One region of the Mesorhizobium sp. P2_E6 genome, then DNA from elsewhere that is predicted to be linked to it. Evidence: predicted binding sites of a transcription regulator. Region 1 holds the regulator's gene; each other region holds the start of a gene.
The links. Region 1 encodes PhoB, which activates phosphate uptake and scavenging genes when phosphate is short. Its sites were predicted from a motif close to TGTCATNNANCTGTCAT; they were not measured.
Positions count from the first base shown of each region.

Region 2: AC1D08_RS26035 (LTA synthase family protein) is a predicted target of PhoB. The motif match lies at 6,318-6,334, and genes of this name have one in related genera.
Region 3: ppk2 (polyphosphate kinase 2) is a predicted target of PhoB. The motif match lies at 2,803-2,819, and genes of this name have one in related genera.

Region 1 covers NZ_JBFUEQ010000006.1:123,916-131,282, reverse strand. The annotation lists gene AC1D08_RS16600 (putative quinol monooxygenase) at 1-92, opposite strand, end outside; gene AC1D08_RS16595 (ATP-binding cassette domain-containing protein) at 189-989, opposite strand; gene AC1D08_RS16590 (sugar ABC transporter permease) at 1,005-2,336, opposite strand; gene xylF (D-xylose ABC transporter substrate-binding protein) at 2,486-3,526, opposite strand; gene AC1D08_RS16580 (ROK family protein) at 3,882-5,129, shown strand; gene phoB (phosphate regulon transcriptional regulator PhoB) at 5,284-5,973, opposite strand; gene phoU (phosphate signaling complex protein PhoU) at 5,993-6,700, opposite strand; gene pstB (phosphate ABC transporter ATP-binding protein PstB) at 6,726-7,367, opposite strand, start outside.
Region 2 covers NZ_JBFUEQ010000012.1:33,225-40,591, reverse strand. The annotation lists gene gmk (guanylate kinase) at 1-164, opposite strand, end outside; gene AC1D08_RS26070 (YicC/YloC family endoribonuclease) at 168-1,058, opposite strand; gene mltG (endolytic transglycosylase MltG) at 1,217-2,440, opposite strand; gene AC1D08_RS26060 (hypothetical protein) at 2,346-2,615, shown strand; gene fabF (beta-ketoacyl-ACP synthase II) at 2,603-3,865, opposite strand; gene AC1D08_RS26050 (acyl carrier protein) at 3,900-4,136, opposite strand; gene fabG (3-oxoacyl-[acyl-carrier-protein] reductase) at 4,349-5,086, opposite strand; gene fabD (ACP S-malonyltransferase) at 5,148-6,095, opposite strand; gene AC1D08_RS26035 (LTA synthase family protein) at 6,349-7,367, shown strand, end outside.
Region 3 covers NZ_JBFUEQ010000015.1:30,656-38,022, forward strand. The annotation lists gene hemB (porphobilinogen synthase) at 1-831, shown strand, start outside; gene AC1D08_RS29195 (dihydrofolate reductase family protein) at 1,030-1,677, shown strand; gene ppk2 (polyphosphate kinase 2) at 1,776-2,696, opposite strand; gene AC1D08_RS29205 (aldo/keto reductase) at 2,967-4,010, shown strand; partial or broken gene AC1D08_RS29210 (hypothetical protein) at 4,061-4,529, opposite strand; gene AC1D08_RS29215 (hypothetical protein) at 4,725-4,877, shown strand; gene AC1D08_RS29220 (DUF982 domain-containing protein) at 4,932-5,192, opposite strand; gene AC1D08_RS29225 (GntR family transcriptional regulator) at 5,285-5,950, opposite strand; gene AC1D08_RS29230 (multidrug efflux MFS transporter) at 6,135-7,367, shown strand, end outside.

The sequences.
Region 1 (7,367 bases):
TCGGTGTTCTGCTTCAAGAGCGCGATCAGCGCATCCTGCTTCCCGGGTTCGACCTTAAGCAGATTGATCAAGATGACGGACTCGTCGGACATGGCATGTCTCCTTCTGTTTGGACACACCAAGGACGATCCGACGGGCAGAAACGGATCGAGACGTAGCAAGATTTTTTTGGAAGATCCGCTGGAGTTCTAGGCGGCGATCTTCAGGGCGCCTGGCCCGGGAATGGCGCCAGGCGGGCATTTGCCCAGAATGATCATGCCGAGCACCTCGTCCTGGGTCACATCGGTGGTGCGCGCGGTGCCGACAACCTGGCCGTTCTTCATGACGCAGACCCGGTCGGCAAGCTCGAACACGTCGTGGATGTCGTGGCTGATCAGGAAGATGCCGATGCCGTCGGACTTGAGCTGCTTGACCAGTTCGCCGACCTGCGCCGTTTCCTGCGGACCAAGTGCCGCCGTCGGCTCGTCCATGATCAGGATGCGCGCATTGAACAGGATCGCGCGCGCGATCGCCACCGACTGCCGCTGACCGCCAGACAGCTTGATCACCGGCTCCTTGAAGCGCTGGAAGCGGGGATTGAGCCGGCCCATCACCTTGCGCGCCTCGGCCTCCATCGCAACGTCGTCGAGCGTACCCCAGGCGGTCATCAGCTCACGGCCGAGAAACAAATTGGCGGCGGCGTCGACATTGTCGGCCAACGCCAGCGTCTGGTAGATCGTCTCGATGCCGTATTTCTTGGCGTCGCGCGGGTTGGAGATCGATGCCTCCTCGCCGTTGACGAAGATATGGCCCGCGTCGCGCTTGTAGGCGCCGGACAGGATCTTGATCAGCGTCGACTTGCCGGCGCCGTTGTGTCCGAGCAGCGCCACGACCTCACCGGGGAAAAGGTCGATCGAGGCGTCGTCGACGGCGCGGATGCCGCCAAAGGCGATCGAGATGTTGCGCATGTCGATCAGCGCAGTGCTGGTAGGAGCGGTCTTGTCTGCCATGATCCTTGTCCTCCCCTAGACGCGCTTGCGATAGACGGTATCGAGCCAGACCGCGACGACCAGCACGGCGCCGACGACGATGCTCTGCAGCGGCGAGTCGATGCCGAGCAGCACCATGCCGGACTGCAGCGACTGCATCAGCAACGCGCCGAGCATGGCGCCGAGCACCGTTCCCGAGCCGCCGGCAAGCGAGGTGCCGCCGATGACGGCGGCGGCGATCACCAGCAGCTCGTCCAACGTGCCCAGCGCATTGGTCGACGCGTTGAGGCGGGCCGACGAGATCGCCGCGCTGATCGCGGCCAGTACACCCATGATCATGAACACCTTCATGGTTACCCAGCGGGTGTTGATGCCGGCGAGATTGGCGGCCTCCGGATTGCCGCCGATGGCAAAGACATAGCGGCCGAAACGGGTGCGCTTGGTGATGAAGGTCATGACGATACCGACCGCGACAGCCATCAGCACCGGTATGGCGATGCCGTGGGCGATGAACAGCCCGCCTTCGGGAATGGTGATGCCGTTCTGCTGTGCATACTGGCGCACGATGCCGATTGGCCACGGATAGGAATTGGCGATCCAGACGGCCCCAAGGATGGCAGCGCAACTGACCACACCGAGAAAGGTTTCCGCCCACACGGGGCGCAGTGGAAAGTTGAACCGTTTGCGCTGCGACCGGCCGTTGAGCAACGCGAAAGCCACAGCCACGCAAGCGACGATGCCGATGATCCAGCTGGCGGTGGCGCCGACCGAGCCTCGCGGTCCGCCGCCCATCAGCTGGAATGTAGCGTCGAGTGGCGCGACCGTGCGCCCGTTGGTGATCAGCCATGCCATGCCGCGCCAGACCAACAGGCCGCCCAGCGTCACGATGAAGGCAGGAACTTCGAGATAGGCGATGATGAAGCCCTGGAAGGCCCCGATCACAAGACCGAGCACCACGCCGACGACCAGTGCGATGATCCAGAGCCAGGGATTTCCAAGCTGGAAGCCGATGACGCGAATGAGGAATTCGGCTTGCGCCACACCCATGATCATACCGATCACGCCTTCGACGGAACCAACCGAAAGGTCGATGTTGCGCATGACGATGACCAGCACCATGCCGGTCGCCATGATCGCGACCGAGGAAGTCTGCACCGACAGGTTCCAGAGATTGCGCGGCGTCAGGAAAAGTCCGCCCGACAGGATATGAATGCCGACCCAGATGACCAGCAACGCACCGACCATGCCAAGCATGCGCGTATCGAGTTCGGTCGCCTTGAGGAAGCGTCCGACGGCGCTCAATTCGGACGCACGCGCCCGGTCTGCGGGCGTATTCGCGGCAGGCGTGTTAGAGGCCGTGTCGGTCATGAAGTCCTCCCACCGGTTTGCCGTCTGGCGCGGATGCCGGAAACACGATGCTATTTGCTTTCCGCGATCATTTGAAGCGGAATGCCCCTTGAGAAACGCCGCGGCCCAGGGGCCGCGGCGCTGAGATCGAACCGGGATCCCGTTCGGTTTTAGTTGCAGGCCGCGACGGTGCCGGCGGCGACGCCTGCACAGACTTCGTCCTTCTTGATCCAGCCGGCGTCGATGACGACGTTGAGATTGTCCTTGGTGATCGCGATCGGCGTCAGGAACAGCGAGTTGGTCTCGTTGCCGCCGGGCGTCGTGAACTTCACGGCGTTCGGGATCTTGTCCAGGGCAGTGCCAGCGGCCAGCTGCGAGGCGATTTCGGCAGCGTTCTTGCCGAGTTCGCGTGCGTCCTTCCACACCGACACGGTCTGTGTGCCGAGTGCGACGCGGTTCAGTGCGGCATGGTCGCCGTCCTGGCCGGACACCGGAACCGATCCTGCCAGCCCTTGCGCCGTCAGCGCGGCGACGACGCCGCCGGCGGTGCCGTCATTGGCTGCCACCACGGCATCGACCTTGTTGTCGTTGGCGGTGAGGAACTGTTCCATGTTCTTCTGGGCATTGGCGGGCAGCCAGCCATCCGTATAGGCTTCGCCGACATTCTTGATCTTGCCGCTGTCGATGGCTGACTTGAGCACTTCCATGGAGCCGGCGAACAGGAAATCGGCATTCGGATCGGCGCCCGAGCCCTTGATGAAGACGTAGTTGCCTTCCGGCTTGACCTTGAACACTTCGCGGGCCTGCATGCGGCCGACTTCCTTGTTGTCGAAGGTCAGGTAGAACACGTTCTTGTTCTCGATCAGCCGGTCATAGCCGACGACCGGAATGCCTTCGTCCAATGCCTTCTGCACCGCCGGGCCGATGGCCGAGGCATCCTGCGCCAGGATGATCAGCGCGTTGGCGCCCTGCGAAATCAGGCTCTCGACGTCGGTGAGCTGCTTGCCCGGATTGGACTGCGCATCAGCGGAAATGTATTTGTCACCAGCCGCCTCGATGGCCTTCTTCATCGCCGCTTCGTCGGTCTTCCAACGCTCTTCCTGGAAGTTGGACCACGAAACGCCGATGACCTTGTCCTTCGCCTGCGCGACCGACACCAGCGTCAGCGACATGGCGACACCCGCCAGGATGGCGGCTGTGAATTTTTTCATAATATCCTCCCTGCGCCGCGTATGGCGCGACCAAACTGACCCGTAGGCCGGCACAGAGGCTCTATTTTTTCGAGCCTCGAAAAAATAGTGATCCAACGCCCGAACGCTGTCAACATCGATTCTGATGGATTTTGACGTCTCTCCGAGTTTTTTTCGAGCTCCGGAATAAATAATGACATGATGGTAGGGTTCTGCCAGAATTTGGCTTGGCGCATGTCGCCCCAAAAGTGCGCAGCGGTTTTGGGGCAACGACACGTGCAGGAACAAGTACCTGAAGCGCGTCGCGCTTTCAGGCTTCGCTGATGGCCTTCGGGAGGCACGAAAGGCTGCAGCGACCGGGAGGATGTGAAAAAGCATGTCGGTCGGAATCCGCCACGACGATCTGCGCCGCCGCAACCGGGCGATGGTGATTGCGGCCGTGCGCCGCGCCGGACAGCCGTCCCGCACCGAGATCGCCGCGACCACGGGCCTCAGCCATTCGACCATATCGGCGATCTCCTCCGACCTCATCGGCGAAGGCATCCTGACTGAGAGCAAGCCGAGCGAGGCCGGCTCGCTCAAACGGGGCCGGCCGCAGGTCGGCCTCGGCCTCAATCCGGAAGCGGCGGCGGTGATGACCGTGGTGCTGTCGCTGAACTTCCTCTCGGTCGCCGTCATCGACTATGCCGGCCAGGTGATCGCCGAGGAACAGCGCCGGCTGGACACGCTGACCATGTCGCGCGACGCGCTGGTCGGTGAATGCGTTGCCATCGTACGGCGTCGTCTCGAAGACCCCGACCTCGACGTCCGCAGTGTCGCCCGCATCGCGCTGGCGATCCAGGGCATCACTGACACGCGTGCCCGCGCCATGCTGTGGTCGCCGATCACGCCGCACACCGATATCGCCTTCGCCGACATACTCGAGGACGAGTTCGGCATCCCCGCCACCATGGAGAACGACTGCAATATGATGGCGATAGCGTTGCGCTGGCGCGACCCCGAGCGCTACCGCGACGACTTCATCGCCATCCTGTTGTCGCACGGCATCGGCATGGGCCTGGTGCTGAAGGGCGAGCTGTTCACCGGCACTCATTCCTCGGGCGGCGAGTTCGGCCATATGATCCATCGGCCGCACGGCGCGCTGTGCCGCTGCGGGCGGCGCGGCTGCGTCGAGGCCTATGCCGGCAACTACGCCATCTGGCGCAACGCAAGGCAGATGAGTGAGGACGCGGAACCGGTCGCCGATGTCAGTGATGCCGACATGCGCGCGCTGGCGACCGCGGCCCGCGAGAGGGATGGACCCGAGCGCGAGGCCTATCGCAAGGCCGGCGAGGCACTCGGCTACGGTCTCGGCAGCCTGTTCGCGCTGATCGACCCGGCGCCCGTCGCCATGGTCGGCGTCAGCGCCGCCGCCTTCGACCTGATCGAGCCGGCATTGCGCGAGGCGATTGCCCAGACCGCCGGCGGCCAGCATTCGCAATCGATTTCCTTCGACACCGAACCGAACGAACTGCCACTGATCCGCGAAGGCTGCGCCACACGGGCACTGACCTTCGTAGACCAGGAGATTTTCGCGCCCGGCACGCAGGCGAGATCCGGCCTCGGTGGCAAGAACGTTGCGTGAATAACGCGCCGGGATGCGTTGAGATTCAGGTTAGGCCGAGTCGAGAATGGCGGGTTCCGAGAACCGGAACGGAGCGGACATTTGGATCCGTGAGTACCGGAAGCGCAGGAGACTGCCGTTCGCAGGCCGGCATCACCTGAATATCAGCAGATCCCTAATCTTCCCGGATTGCGTAGCCCGCCCCACGAATGGTGCGGATGACATCGGGCATGCGGCCATTGTTGACCGCCTTGCGCAGCCGGCCGACATGCACGTCGACCGTGCGTTCGTCGATGTAGATCGTCTCGCCCCAGACATTGTCGAGCAGCTGGCTGCGCGAGAACACGCGGCCGGGATGGCGCATCATGAATTCGAGCAGGCGGAATTCGGTCGGTCCGAGCCGGATCTCGCTCTTCTTGCGATAGACCCTGTGCGATTCACGATCGAGCACGATGTCGCCGACCTTGAGCACGCTGGACAGCACTTCCGGCTTGGCGCGGCGCAACAGCGCCTTGACCCTAGCCATGAACTCGGGCGTCGAGAACGGCTTGACCAGATAGTCGTCGGCGCCGGTCGAGAGGCCGCGCACACGATCGCTTTCCTCGCCACGCGCGGTCAGCATGATGATCGGCAGCCGCTCGGTCTCGGGACGCATTCTTAGCCGGCGACAGAGTTCGATGCCGGACACTGCTGGCACCATCCAGTCGAGCACCAGCAGGTCAGGCACGTTTTCCTGGAGGCGGATTTCGGCCTCGTCGCCGCGCGTCACCACCTCGACCTGGTATCCCTCGGACTCGAGATTGTAGCGCAGGAGCACGCCAAGCGGCTCCTCGTCCTCCACCACCATGATGCGTGGCGCGATCATCGACTGGTCACCCCTGCCGTCATGCCGCCGGCGCGGACATCGCCGTCTCGTCCTGCTTCGGACGATTGGCGGGCAGCTGCGTACCGGTCAAAACATAATACGCATTTTCCGCGATGTTGGTGACGTGATCGCCGATGCGTTCGAGGTTCTTGGCGCAGAACAAAAGATGCGTGCAGGCGGTGATGTTGCGCGGGTCTTCCATCATGTAGGTCAGGAGTTCGCGGAACACCGAGGTGTACTTGACGTCGATGCGCTCGTCGTCGGCGCGCAGCTTCGCCAGCGCCGCGGCGTCGCGCGCCGTATATTCCTCGATGACGCCCTGCACCTGGATCAGCACCAGCTGCGCCATTGCGTCGATGGAGTGCGACAGGTCGCGCGGGGTGACGCTGAGGCCGACGGTGCCGACGCGCTTGGCGATGTTCTTGGCAAGGTCGCCAATGCGCTCGAGGTCGCCGGCCATGCGGATCGAACCGACGACATGACGCAGATCGTCGGCCATCGGCTGACGCTTGGCGATCAGTGTGATGGCGCGGTCGTCGAGCTCGCGCTGGCGCGCGTCCATGATCGCATCGTCGGAGACGACGCGCTGCGCCAGGGCGTTGTCGGAATTCAACAGCGCCTTGGTGGCGCCGCCGACCATCGAGCCGGCGAGGTCGCCCATGTCGCGGATCAGCCTGCTGATCTGTCCGAGATCCTCGTCGAAAGAAGCGACTGTGTGTTCGCCCATGATCTTAGTCCTCGTATGCCTGAGCTCAGCCGAAGCGGCCGGTGATGTAGTCCTGCGTGCGCTTCTCGCGGGGCGACGTGAAGATCTTCTCGGTGCGGTCGAACTCGACCAGTTCGCCCAGATACATGAAGGCCGTCTGCTTCGACACGCGCGCCGCCTGCTGCATGTTGTGGGTGACGATGACGATCGTGTAGTCGGCTTGCAACTCGTCGATCAGCTCTTCGATCTTGGCGGTCGACAGCGGGTCAAGCGCAGAGGCCGGCTCGTCGAGCAGGATGACTTCCGGCTTCACCGCCACGGTGCGGGCGATGCAGAGTCGCTGCTGCTGGCCGCCGGAGAGGCTGAGGCCGCTGGCGTTGAGCTTGTCCTTGACTTCGGTCCACAGTGCGGCGCGCTTCAGCGCCTGCTCGACACGGCCGTCCATCTCGGACTTGCTGATCTTCTCGTAGAGCCTGACGCCGAAGGCGATGTTTTCATAGATCGACATCGGGAACGGCGTTGGCTTCTGAAACACCATCCCGATCTTGGTCCGCAGCAGGTTAAGGTCCTGCGAGCGGTCGAGAACGTTCTGGCCGTCGAGCAGCACCTGGCCCTCGGCGGTCTGCTTGGGATAGAGCTCGTAGATGCGGTTGAAGACGCGCAGCAGCGTCGACTTCCCGCAGCCCGA
Region 2 (7,367 bases), on a different contig from region 1:
CTGCCGCGGCGCGGTCTGGTGGTGACCGAGACCGACAGTTCGAGGCTGGAATCGCTTTCCAGAAGGTTGCGCGCAATCGTCGACTTGCCGGCGCCGGATGGCGACGACAGGACGAGCATCAGGCCCCGGCGGCGAATGCGGGACCCTAAATCCTTGGCAACCATCGGCTACTCCAGATTCTGGATCTGTTCACGAAACTGGTCGACCACGGCCTTCAGTTCCAGCCCGATCGCGGTGACCGTAGCGGCGTTCGACTTCGAGCACAGCGTATTCGATTCGCGGTTAAATTCCTGTGCCAGAAAATCGAGCTTGCGGCCGACCGCGCCGCCGCCCTCAAGCAGTGCCCGACCAGATGCGACATGCGTTTTCAGGCGGTCGATCTCTTCGCGAATATCGGCTTTGGTGGCCAGGAAAGCCGCCTCCATGTGCAACCGGCTGGCGTCCAGATTGGCGGACGCGTCCATCAGCAGCCTGACCTGCTCGGCCAGGCGTTCGCGGATCGCCGCCGTCTCGCGCGACGGATCGGCCTCGGCCCGCAGCGTCAGCGCCTCGATTGCGTCGATATGGCCCGCCAGCAGCAGGGCCAGCGCAGCACCTTCGCCCTGTCGCGCCTGTTCCAGCCCTTTGAGGGCCACCTCGAGCGCAGCCGTGATCGCGATGTCGAGCGCGGCGCGCACCTCTTCGGTTTCGACAGTCTCGGGAATATCGAGCACGCCGCGCAGCGAAAGCAATCCGTCCGATGTCGCGGGGGCGACACCGAACTGCTCCTGCAACCGCTTGGCGAGCCCCGCAAGGTCCTTCAGAAAGACTTCGTTGACGACGGGCTGCGCCTGAGCGCCGGCGGCACGGCCAATGGTCAGCGTCGCCTGGAAATTACCCCGCGCAAAGCGCTTCTGAAGCGTCTGCCTGACAGCCGGTTCCAGCCGTTCGAAACCTTGCGGCAATCGCAGCCTCACCTCGACGCTTTTGCCGTTGACGGACTTGACCTCCCAGGCGATCGCGGTGCCTTCATGCTCGGCGACGGCACGCGCAAAACCGGTCATGCTCTGCAAATTCATATCGCCCACAAGTCCCTGGCACATCGCTCCGAAACCGGTTTTCCGGAGGGGAGCACGTGCGGCTTAAAAATGACTGCGCCGCAGGCACGCCGAAATCGGACGCGCCGCGCTGCTCCAAATGTCAGGGGCGCCGCGTTGTGGCAACGCCCTTCTTCGTCCTACTGGGCAGCGCCCGCATCGCCGCCGCCGCTGTCGTCGCCTGCGTCAGCCGGCTTGTCAGCATTGCTGTCAGCCGGCTTGTCGGCATTGCCGTCGGCCGGCTTGTCGGCATTGCTGTCGCCGGCGCCGGTGGTGTTGGCGCCTTTGGCGGCGTCGTCGGCCTGCTTCTTCTGCAACGCGCGATAGCGGGCGACGTTCTCATTGTGCTCTTCCAGCGTCGCGGCAAAGACATGCCCGCCGGTACCATCGGCGACGAAGTAAAGATCGTCGGTCTTCGACGGATTGGCCACCGCCTCCAGCGCCGCCCGACCCGGATTGGCGATCGGCGTCGGTGGCAGGCCGTTGATTACATAGGTGTTGTAGGGCGTCTGCTTCTGGATGTCCGACTGGTAGATCGGCCGGTCCGCCGGCTTGCCCTTGCCGCCGAACAGACCGTAGATGATGGTTGGGTCGGATTGCAGGCGCATGCCCTTGGCCAGCCGGTTCAGGAAGACCGCGGCAACCCGTGAGCGCTCGTCACCCTTGCCCGTTTCCTTCTCGACGATCGAGGCCAGCGTAACGAACTCTTCGACATTGGCCAGCGGCAGGTCCGGCGCGCGCCGCTGCCAGACTTCGTCGACCAGCTTCTTCTGATCTCCCAGCAGCTTGTCGATCATCTGCTGGCGTGTCGCGCCGCGCGTGAAGCGCAGCGTGTCGGTGGCGAGGCTGCCTTCGGCAGGAGTGGTCGCCGGCATACCGCCGCTCAAGGCCGGCTCATCGGCGATGCGCTGCAGCGCCTGCTCGACCGTCAACCCTTCTGGAACGGTCAGCGAATACATCACCGACTTGCCGCTCTTCAAAAGCTCCATGATGTCGCGCATGGAAGCCTTGGGCTTGATCTCGTACTCGCCGGCCTTCAACGCCGAATCATTGCCGTAGGCGCGCACGCCAAGGCGGAAGATCCGGGCGTCGCTGATCAGTCCGCGGCGTTCGAGCTGGTCGGCAATATCCTGGACGCCGGTATTCGGCTTGACCAGGAACGTGTCGCCATTGGCCGAGGGTCCAGCTTCGGTGAATTCCTGCTTGCCGAAGTAGACCGCGGCGCCCGCCGCCAGAACCATCAGCATCACCACGGAGATGACGAAGTTCATGAACACGACGACCTGGCTGCGCGAAGCACGCGAGCGCTTCGGCGGCGGTGTGCCGGCCTCCGGCCGCAATGCCTCGCTCGCCGTCTTCGGCATGATCGGCCCCGATGCCGGACGCTGTCCGAATTCTCCGTTGCCCGCCGGATTTGTGTTCATTTTGCCCTACCGTTTGATCGCTCAACGAATCCCCTGCGGCAGAGTAGGGGCGAATATGGCAAAATTGACGGCATGCCGAAGCATCGCCGGGCAGTTGGACTATCAGCCATTATAGCGCTGGAAGACAAGCGAAGCGTTGGTGCCGCCAAAGCCGAATGAATTGGACAGTGCAACGTCGATCTGGCGAGCGCGCGGCTTGTTGGGCACCAAGTCGATCGCGGTCTCGCGCTCCGGGTTGTCGAGGTTGATGGTCGCCGGCGCGACATTGTCGCGAATGGCGAGGATCGAAAAGATCGCTTCGGCAGCACCGGCCGCCCCCAGCAGATGGCCGATCGACGACTTGGTGGACGACATCGAAATATTCGACGCGGCATTGCCGACAAGCCGCTCGACGGCGCCGAGTTCGATCGTATCGGCCATGGTCGAGGTGCCGTGCGCGTTGATGTAGTCGACATCGGCGGGCGTCAGCTTGGCCCGGTTCAACGCCGCCGTCATGCAGCGGAAGGCGCCGTCGCCGTCTTCGGCAGGCGCTGTGATGTGATGGGCATCACCGGTGAGGCCGTAGCCGGTCACCTCGGCGTAAATCTTGGCGCCGCGCGCCTTGGCGTGTTCGAGCTCTTCAAGCACGACGACGCCGGCGCCCTCGCCCATGACGAAGCCGTCGCGGTCGCGGTCGTAGGGGCGCGACGCCGTTTGCGGCGCATCGTTGCGATCGGTCGACAGCGCCCGGCACGCGGCGAAGCCGGCGATCGACAGCCGCGTCACCGGCGCTTCGGCGCCACCGGCGACCATCACGTCGGCATCGCCCCACATGATCAGCCGGGCAGCGTCGCCAATGGCGTGCGCACCGGTTGAACAGGCCGTGACGACGGCGTGGTTCGGGCCTTTAAGCCCGTGCCTGATCGAGACCTGCCCGGAGACGAGATTGATGATCTGGCCGGGGATGAAGAACGGGCTGATGCGGCGCGGGCCGCGTTCCTTGAGGATCATCGCGTTCTCGGCGATGCCTTCGATGCCGCCGATGCCGGAGCCGATCAGCACGCCGGTGGCGCACTGCTCGGGATGGGTTTTTGGCTCCCAGCCGGAATCCTTCAGCGCCTCGTCGGCGGCGGCAATCCCGTACAGGATGAAGTCGCCGATCTTGCGCAATTCCTTCGGCTCGAGCACGGCCTCGGGATTGAAGGTGGCATTGCTGCCATCGCCACGCGGAATGACGTGGGCGATCTTGCAGGCAAGATCCTCCACCTCAAACTCGGTGATGCGCTTGGCTGCGCTGCGGCCGGTCAGTAGTTCCTTCCAGCTGTGCTCGAAGCCCATGCCGAATGGCGACAACAACCCAAGGCCCGTGACGACGACACGCCTCATCGCAGGTCCTCCCCGGTGATGACTGCGGAAAGCGTCAGGCGGATGCCTTGTCGATATACTTCACCGCATCGCCGACGGTCAGGATGGTCTCGGCCGCATCGTCGGGAATCTCGACGCCGAATTCCTCTTCGAACGCCATGACGAGTTCGACCGTGTCGAGGCTGTCGGCGCCCAGATCATCGATGAAGCTCGCCTGCTCCGTCACTTTGTCGGCATCGACACCAAGGTGCTCGATGACGATCTTTTTGACGCGCTCTGCGGTGTCACTCATTTGGGGCATCCTCGTCTTTTGTTTGTCTGTCTTCGTTAGCGGGCAGAATGCCGCTAATCAAGCTGAAAGATGGTCCTGCCGGAAACGCAACGGCCACGGACCGGTTTTTGCCCGAACCGCCGGGTTGCGGGCCGCATTACACGAAAAATAGCAGAGGTCCAAGCCGAAATGGTCTCTTTTCACAAGCCGGCAACAACTCCGCCGGACCTCGTTCAGATCATCGCCATGCCGCCATTCACATGGATGGTCTGGCCGGTGACGTAGGCGGCTTCGTTGGAGGCGAGATAGGCAACGGCGGATGCGACTTCAGCGCCGGTGCCCATGCGGCGCGTCGGGATAGCCGCCATGATCGCCTCCTTCTGCTTGTCGTTGAGCTTGTCGGTCATCGCCGATTCGATGAAGCCCGGGGCGACGCAGTTGACGGTGATGTTGCGGGTGGCGATCTCCTGCGCCAGCGATTTGGAAAAGCCGATCATGCCGGCCTTGGAGGCGCAGTAGTTGGCCTGGCCGGGATTGCCGGTGACGCCGACAACCGAGGTGATGTTGATGATGCGGCCGTGACGGCGGCGCATCATGGGATGGGTGAGTTCGCGGGTCAGCCTGAAGACAGCGGTCAGGTTGACCTCGAGCACGGTATCCCAGTCGGCGTCCGACATGCGCACGAACAGCCCGTCCTTGGTGATGCCGGCATTGTTGACCAGGATGTCGACACCTTCGAGATCGGCCTCCGCCTTCTGGCCGAGCGCCTTGACCTCGTCACGGTTCGACAGGTTGGCCGGGAACAGCTTGACCCGATCGCCAAGCTCGGCGGCCAGCGTCTCCAATTTCTCGACCCGTGTGCCATGCAGGCCGACGATGGCGCCTTGCGCATGCAGGACCCTGGCGATCGCCTCGCCAATGCCTCCCGATGCGCCGGTGACGAGTGCCTTGCGGCCAGTCAATTCGAACATTTTTGTCTCCTGATTGAGAAGAGAACACCCTTTGCACGGGGCAGGGTCAAATGGCACTAGATTAAACAAGCGTCGCCAGCGCCGCCTCGACATCAGCCGCGGAGCCGACCGACGCGGTGGCGATGTCGCGGTTGATGCGCCGCGCCAGGCCTGAAAGCACCTTTCCGGCACCGATCTCGTAAAGCGTGGCGATGCCGTTTGCGCCGAACCATTCCACTGTCTCGCGCCAGCGCACGCGGGCAATCACCTGCTCGACCAGACGCCGCGCGATCTCGTCCGGATCATTGGTCGGGGTGACGGTGACGTTGGAGACGATGGGAACCACCGGGGCGGCCTTCGCCACGCTGCCCAGAGCCTCGCGCATGATCTCGGCCGCCGGCGTCATCAGCGCGGAGTGGAATGGCGCCGAAACCTGCAGCATCAGCGCCCGCTTGGCGCCCTTTTCCGTGCAAAGTTTCGCCGCCAGCTCCACTGCGCCCTTTGTGCCTGAAATGACCAGCTGACCGCCGCCATTGTCGTTCGCCACCTGGCAGACAGAGCCAGCCCCTTGGGCAGCCTCGGCGCAGGCGGCTTCTACATCCGCCTGTTCCAACCCGATGATAGCCGCCATGGCGCCCTCGCCGGCCGGCACCGCCGCCTGCATGGCATTGCCCCGGATGCGCAGCAGCCTGGCGGCATCGGCAACCGAAACGAAGCCGGCGGCCGCGAGCGCCGAATATTCGCCCAGCGAATGGCCGGCGACATAGGCGACCTTGTCCTTCAACGAGAAGCCGCGCGATTCCAATGCCCTGATCGCGGCCAGCGACACCGCCATCAGCGCCGGCTGCGCATTGGCGGTCAGCGTCAACGTCTCCTCCGGCCCTTCCCAGATCAGCTTCGACAGGTTTTCGCCAAGCGCGTCGTCAACCTCCTGGAAGATCCTGCGCGCCTCTGGAAAGGCATCGGCGAGATCCTTGCCCATGCCGACAGCCTGGCTGCCTTGTCCAGGAAAGGTGAATGCAACGGCCATGCGAGGGCTCCCAAGGGCTGGTTTTGCTTGCCTGATAGTCGGGTTTTTCTTGCCTGTGACGCAAGGCAGGCCGCCAAGTCAAGCCCAGTTCGACCCTGGCCGGCGGCACCATCGCCGGCCGAGTGCCTGTTCCGAAAGGCTTTTTGGCGATCACTCCTGATGAAAACCGCTCACGAATCGTTTGCTGGCTCTTCTTATTTCCGCCACAGGCGCTAGCTTTGCGTGACAATTATATGACAATCGAGTGACGAGTTTGTCGCTGGGTGGGGAAGTTAAAGTGGCAAAGAGTTCTAAACGCGTCGGCAAAGCCGCGCCACAGTTCCTGGAAGACGACCCGTCCACCGGCTATCTGCCGGGCAGGACATGGCCGGTCGTGCGCTATGGGCTGGTCAGCCTGGCGATCGCGGCCGTCATGGTGTTTGCGATCGAATTGATCGTGCGCGGCGACTTTGCCGGCACGGTCGCCTTCTTCCTGCAGCCGCTCAAGCCGGGCTGGACCACCATCGTCGTGTTTGCCCTGATCCTGATCGGCCTCGATGCCGTGCTTGGCCGCAGCCACCAGAGCCTGATGATCGTCGCGCCGCTGACGCTTTCCCTTGCCTTCGTCGGCCACCAGAAGTCGCATTATCTCGGCGATCCGCTCTATCCCACCGATTTCCTCTATGCCCGCCAGATCTTCGCGCTGCTGCCGCTCCTGGTGCGCGACCGGCCGATGACCGCGCTCGCCATGGTGGTCGGCATCGTCGCCGGCCTGTCGCTGCTCGTCTATGGCTGGCGGCTATGGCGCCGCAAGGTTCCGGCGCTCAGCCGCAAGGGCCGCCTTGCCCGGCTGACGCTGGCGGTGCCGCTGCTCGCCTTCTTCGTTTCGATCATGGACTACGCCACCTTCTCCTGGACCAGGGACCGGCTGCAGATCATCCCGATCATGTGGGACCAGAAGGAAAACTATGCGTCCAATGGCTTTGCCCTGGCCTTTGCCCTCAACGTGCCGATGGCCCATGTCTCGGCACCGCCAGGCTATTCAGACAAGGCAATCGCGGCGATCGACAGGACCGATGTGACGGCCTCGATGCCGGCAGAGAAACCCGACATCATCATCGTCATGAGCGAATCCTTCTGGGATCCGACCAAGCTGCCCGGCGTCACCATCACGCCCGACCCGATCCCCAACGTGCGCACGTTGCGCTCGGGCTCGATGTTCTCGCCCGAATTCGGCGGCATGACCGCCAACATCGAGTTCGAGGCGCTGACCGGCTTTTCCAATGCCTTCCT
Region 3 (7,367 bases), on a different contig from region 1:
GGCGTCTTCCGCCTGTCGATCGATCTCGCCGTCAAGGAGGCCGAACGCGCGGCAAAGCTCGGCATTCCCGCACTCGCCACCTTCCCCAATGTCGATATCTCCCTGCGCGACCAGACCGGTTCGCACATTCTCGACCCCGACAACGTCATCAACCGCGCCACCCGGGCGATAAAGGACGCGGTGCCGGAGATCGGCATCATCACCGATGCCGCGCTCGATCCGTTCACCAGCCATGGCCATGACGGCATCCTGCGCGACGGCATCATCGTCAATGACGAGACGGTGGAACAGCTGACCGCCGCGGCCGTGATCCAGGCGGCAGCCGGCGCCGACATCATCGCGCCGTCCGACATGATGGACGGCCGCATCGGCGCCATCCGCGACGCACTCGACGCCAACGGTTTCCAGGACGTGGCGATCATGTCCTATGCGACCAAGTTCGCCTCGGCCTTCTATGGTCCCTATCGTGAGGCGGTCGGCACCGCCGGCCTGCTCAAGGGCGACAAGAAGACCTATTATATCGACCACGCCAATTCCGACGAGGCGGTGCGCGAGGCCGAACAGGACATCGCCGAGGGCGCCGACATGCTGATGGTCAAGCCCGGCCTGCCCTATCTCGACATCATCCGGCGGCTGAAGGATGAATTCCAGATGCCGACCTTCGCCTACCAGGTGTCAGGCGAATATTCGATGATCAAGGCCGCCGGCGCCAATGGCTGGATCGATGGCGAGAAGGCGATGCTGGAATCCCTGCTGGCCTTCAAGCGCGCCGGCTGCGACGGCATTTTGACCTATTTCGCGCCCGAAGTGGCAACGATGCTGAAGGGATAGTTTTCTCTTCCCACCGATGGCCGGTCGCGGCAATGCCCGGCGGCCTCTCGATATCAATGACAATTTCCAGTGTCCGGTCGGGAGCCCCAGCGAAGGTCGTTGGACCAATCGCCGGGGTTTGCTGCATCCATATAAACTGCTTGCATTTCGCAATCAGTTTGCTACTCCTTTGCGCAACTGGTTATGGAGGAGGCTTTCATGTCCAAACTTCGCGTCAATGCTTTCACACTGTCGCTCGACGGCTACGGAGCCGGTCCCGATCAGACTCTGCAAAATCCCCTCGGCGTCGGTGGCGAAGATCTGCATAAATGGTTTGTCGACACCCGCACCTTCCGCAAGATGGTGCTCGGACAGGAGGGCGGCACCACCGACACCAACGAGGCGTTCGCGGCGCGCAGCTTCGAGAATGTCGGCGCCTGGATCCTCGGCCGCAATATGTTCGGGCCGATCCGCGGCGAATGGCCTGACGACAGCTGGAAAGGCTGGTGGGGCGACAACCCACCTTACCATGTGCCGGTCTTCGTGCTGACCCACCACGAGCGGGCGCCGATCACGATGGAGGGCGGTACTACTTTCCACTTCATCACCGACGGCATCCATTCGGCGCTTGAACAGGCGAAGGCGGCGGCGAATGGCAAGGACGTGCGGGTCGGCGGTGGCGTCGCGACCATCCGGCAATATCTGCAGGAGAAACTGATCGACGAGATGCATCTGGCGATCTCGCCGCTGCTGCTCGGTGCGGGCGAGAATCTCTTTACCGGCCTGGACATGCCCAAGCTTGGCTATCAGTGCAGCGAGCAGGTGGCGACGGCGCTCGCCACGCATGTGGTGATCAAACGGGCTTAGGTTTCAGACGCGTAGCCTACGCCGCGATCCTTCCCGTGCCCCTCTGTCCTGCCGGACATCTCCCCCACGAGAGGGGGGGATTTAGCAACCCCAGACAGTCAATACTTCTCAGGCACGTAGAGTTCGCGCGGCAGCGTCTGGCGCTCGTATTCGGGATTGAAGACGCGCTCGGGCAGCGTGATCTCCTCGTGCGGCACCTCTTCATACGGCAACTGCTTGAGCAGATGGTCGATGCAGTTCAGCCGCGCCCGCTTCTTGTCGTTGCCCTCGACGATGAACCAGGGCGCCTCGGGAATGTTGGTGCGGGCGAAGGTCTCTTCCTTGGCCTTGGTGTACTGTTCCCAGCGAACGCGCGACTGCAGGTCCATCGGCGACAGCTTCCACTGCTTCATCGGATCATGGATGCGCATCAGGAAGCGCATCTGCTGCTCCTCGTCGGTGATCGAGAACCAGTATTTGACCACGGTGACGCCCGAGCGGACCAGCATGCGCTCGAACTCCGGCACGTCGCGGAAGAATTCTTCGACCTGATCGGGCTCGGCAAAACCCATCACCCGTTCAACGCCGGAGCGGTTGTACCAGGAGCGGTCGAACAGCACGATCTCGCCGCCGGCCGGAAGATGTGGCACATAGCGCTGGAAATACCATTGCGACTTCTCGCGCTCGGTCGGCGCCGGAAGGGCGACGACGCGGCAGATGCGCGGATTGAGACGCTGGGTGATGCGTTTGATGACGCCTCCCTTGCCGGCGGAGTCGCGGCCCTCGAAGATCACCACCAGCTTCTTCTTGTGATAGGCGACCCAGGACTGCAGTTTGATCAGTTCGGACTGCAAGGTGATCAGGTCGCGAAAATACTGCATGCGATCGATCGATGGCGGATGCGAGTTCTTGTAGATCTTGGCGATCTCCATCGACAGCGCCGGCTCCGACATTTCGAGCTCATAGTCCTCGTCGAGCGAGTCGGCGAGCTCGGCCTCAAGCCAGTCCCTGGCAGGAGAATTCTGTTTTAGCTCGGTCATATCAGCTGCTCCGCTTGCAAGCCCTGTCGATCCACGTCCGCCGCCCCGACCCCTGGCCTGCGTCCCGGAGTGGCAACACCTGAGCCGACTTCAATATAGGCCGGCAATGACGGTTTTATTGCAGCCTGGAGCGAGACAGCCGCCACTGCAAATTCCGCGAGGCATGATCGATCCATCGTCGTGGCATGGCGACAAGCGGCTTGAATTGTCCTACAAATGTGCGAGGCCCGTCCGGGCACTGCCTTTCAACAACAAATCGCGAGGACTGACATGGAATACCGCACCCTCGGCCGTTCCGGCTTGAAAGTTTCGACCCTGACCATGGGCACCATGACCTTCGGCGGTGCTGGCGCATTTTCGGCTGTCGGAAAGACCGACCTCGATGAGGCGCGCCGGATGATCGATCTTTGCATCGATGCCGGCATCAATGTCATCGACACCGCCAATGTCTATTCGAACGGCGTCTCTGAAGAGATCATCGGCGAGGCGCTCGGCGGCAAGCGCAAGGGCGACGTGCTGATCGCCTCCAAGGCGCGGATGCGGATCGGCAATGGCCCCAACGATGAAGGCCTGTCGCGCTATCACCTGATCCGCGAATGCGAGAAGAGCCTGAAGCGGTTGAAGACCGATGTCATCGACATCTACTTCCTGCACGAATGGGACGGTACGACACCGCTCGAGGAAACCATCGCCGCGCTGGATACGCTGGTTGCCCAGGGCAAGGTCCGCTACGTCGGCTGCTCCAACTATTCCGGTTGGCAGGTGATGAAGGCGCTCGGCATCAGCGACAGCCATCACCAGCCGCGCTTCGTCACCCAGCAGATCCACTACACGCTGGAAGCGCGCGAGGCGGAATATGAATTGCTGCCGATTTCGGTCGACCAGGGGCTGGGTGTGCTGGTCTGGAGCCCGCTTGCCGGCGGATTGCTGTCCGGCAAATACCGCCGCGACAGCCCGACCGCCCGCCAGCTCGCCGGCTGGTCGGAACCGCCGATCCGCGACGAGGACCGCCTCTGGCGGATCGTCGATGTCCTTGTCGAGATCGGCACGCAGCGCGGCGTGTCGGCGGCGCAGGTGGCGCTGGCCTGGCTGCTCGGCCGGCCGGCGGTCAGTTCGCTGGTGATCGGCGGCAGGACCGAAACGCAGTTCCGCGACAACATCGCCGCGGCAAGCCTGGTGCTGACCGGCGAAGAGCGTGACCGCCTAGACACGGTCAGCCGGCCACCCTTGCTCTATCCCTACTGGCACCAGCAACTGACGGCAAAGGACCGTTTTGGTCCCGCCGATCTGGTGATTGACCGCAGCGGCGTGTGACCACGGGAGGTTTGCGGCGGGGCTCGGCGGACGAAGCCCGCACTTAACCCGATATAGCGCCAGACCTCGGCATCAGGCTCGATCTGGCCGCTGAGGACAAAGTATTTGTAGAGCACGAGCAGGGAGATCGCCTGCTCGGCCTTCTCGTTTGCGAATGTGCGGCAATAGGCATTCGCCGCGGCAATGATGCGTTCGGCTGCAGCCGGGTGCTGCTCGAAATAGCGCACTTTTTCGGCAAGGTCGGCGGTCGAAGTACCGGGCAATCTCCTTGAGGTCGTAGTACTAGATACTCGGTATCAGCGGCAGATTGTCGATATGCACCGCAGCCGGGCTGGGCGAAAATGCGTCCTGCAGCTTGTTGTAGCAATTCAGCCGCCGGCGAACCGAACCGTCAGCAAGCCGGGCTTTTTCGAGGCGACCCACAAGCCGCCGGCGGAAAAGCGCCTGCGGCGCGATATCGCGCACGACGTTTCGCGCATAATAAAAAACCCTTGCCGTCGTTCGTTGTATGGTGGCCATGGTTTCACTTGATCAAAACGAACGCGCGGTCGCGATACGTTGGCGCCCCGGCCCCCTACACCATGGTCCCGTGCATCTTGCAAGCCCGGGCCATCATCGACGCGAACGGCTGGGCACGATCGCTTCAGCTGTTGTGTTTGACGGCTAATGCTCCTAGGCAGGGTCAGAGCCGCAAGGCAGTGAAAAGGAGCCGATATGGCGCGACCACCAAACTACGATCAGGAACGCAAGGAACGCGACCGCCAGAAGGCGGCCAAGAAGGCTGAAAAGCTGGCGGCCAAGGTTGCCGCACGCGAGCGTTCGAAGCCCGAAGACGAGACTGAAACCGAAACCGAAACGGCAAAGTGACGGCAAAAGGCCCGCGCATGCGGGCCGTGCCTCATTCCAGATTGTCGCCTTGGATCAAGCCGGCGCCTTGTCGCTGACGAAGACGTCCACTTCGCGCGCCGCCGCAATGAAGGCGCGCCTGGCGTTCATCGCCGGCTTGTCGCCGGCCAGCGCATCGTGACAGGCCTGCAGGGCCGCGCGATGCTTGGGGCTGCGTTTTCCGGGCCAGCTGTTGAGCAGGTAATCGGAAGCCTCACGGGCCGTACGCAAGAGCTGAGTGCTCCCCGCCGTGACTGACTTGACGGTCACGGGTGTTTCAAATCGGTTGTTTTCCATCGCCGCTCTTACGCCATCGGTGTCCGCGAAGCGAGGCCGAAAGTGCACGGCGCGCCTGGACGTCGCCTTTTGCGCGGCGCGTACCGCATGCCTTAGGCGGCGATGACGGCAAAACCCCTGGCGCGAAGACCGCGCCGGTCGTTGGCGAGCGACGTCACCAGGCGGTCGCGGCTGCCGACGATGTGGGCCGAAAGCAGGCGCGCGGCTTCATCGGCGTCGCCGAGGCGTGCCGCCGCCAGAATGGCGCGATGTTCCGCCCAGGCGCGAGCAAGGGCGGCCTCGTCGCGAACCTCCAGCCAGCGGGCCCGCGACAGGCGTGTCATGGCATCGCGGACCGCCCGGAACAGGAATTCGTTGCCAGACAAGCGCGCCAACTCGATGTGAAAATCCATACCGATACGATGCCATTCCTCACGCGGCGTGTCGGTGTCGCAGGAGTCGAGCATCGCCTCGATGACATCGACCGCGCTGCGGTCCGCCAGGGCACATGTCAGGCGAAGGGCTGCAACCTCCACCGCCTCCCGGTAGACGGCAATCTGCTCGAGTTCGGCCAGGTTGATGGGCGACACCGTCCAGCCACGGCCGTCCCTGCCGACCAGGCCCTCGGTCTCGAGCCGCAGCAGCGCGGCCCTGACCGGGGTTCGCGAGGCGCCGAAGCGACTTTCGATCCAGCGCTCGGTCAGTTTCTCGCCGGGACCGATCTCGAGGCCCAGGATCATCTGCCGAAGCTGTTTTTCGACGCTATGCATCTGCGACATTGTCGTTCCCGTTTTCTGACCGTTGGCTGGCTATCGGTTTGCTGGCCACGTTTTCCCAATCACGTTTGAGAGGGTCGCATTGACAGCACCCACGCTTGCGTCCATGACGGATACCATCTTGGTATCCCAAAATGGTATCCGCAGCAACCACCAACACGGCATTTGCTCGGACAGGACGCATGACATGCAGAACACGCCCCCGACGACCGACAGCACCTACAACATCCACTGGCGGCGCAATCTGTTCGTTTGCTTTGCCGGTTCGTTCTCGACGCTTGTCGCCATGACGCTGCTTTTGCCGTTCCTGCCGCTCTATATCGAGCAGCTCGGCGCTGAAGGCCACGCGGCGATCGTGCAATGGTCGGGGATCGCCTATGGCGCGACCTTTTTTGCGGCGGCACTTGTGGCGCCGCTGTGGGGACGTCTCGGCGACCGCTACGGCCGCAAGGTGATGCTGGTTCGCGCCAGCTTTGGCATGGCCATATGCATGTCGCTGACCGGCATGGTCCAGACCGTCTGGCAGTTGGTGCTGCTGCGGCTGCTGATCGGCTTTGCCGGCGGCTATTCCTCGGGATCGACCATCCTGGTTGCCATGCAGACGCCCAAGGAGCGTTCGGGCTGGGCATTGGGCCTGCTGTCGGCGGGTATCACCGGTGGGGCACTGGTCGGCCCGCTGGTTGGTGGCGCCCTGCCGCCGCTGATCGGCATCCGCGCCACGTTCCTGCTGTCCGGCGGCGTCATCTTCCTGGCATTCCTGGCGACCACGTTTCTGATCAAGGAGAACCCCCGGCCGAAAGCGACGGACGCCGCATCGAAGGGCAAGCCGAAAGGCGGCTGGGCACAAATCCCCGACAAACGGCCTGTCATCGCCATGCTGGCGACCGGCATGCTGTTGAGTTTCGCCACCATGTCGATCGAGCCGATCATCACCGTCTATGTGCAGCAATTGATCGAAGACCAGAGCCGCGTCACGCTGATCTCCGGCGTCGTCATGTCGGCGGCGGCGCTTGGCGCCATCCTGTCGGCTTCACGCCTGGGGAAACTCGCCGACCGCATTGGCCATTGGAACGTCATCATCGGCGCGCTTGCCGTCTCGGCGCTGTTGCTGATTCCTCAGGCCTTCGTCACGCAGAGCTGGCAACTCATCGGCCTGCGCTTCCTGATGGGCCTGGCGCTGGGCGGGCTCCTGCCCTGCATCACCAGTGTCATCCGCCACAATGTTCCCGATGGCGTCGGCGGCAATGTGCTAGGGCTTTCGATCTCCGCTCAATATGTCGGACAGGTCGCCGGCCCCTTGCTTGGCGGATTTGCCGGCGGCCATTTCGGCATGCGCTCGGTGTTTCTGGGCACATCCATCTTGATGGCCGGCGGCGCGGTCTATAACTGGCTGGCGCAATCGCGCCGTGAGCAGGACATG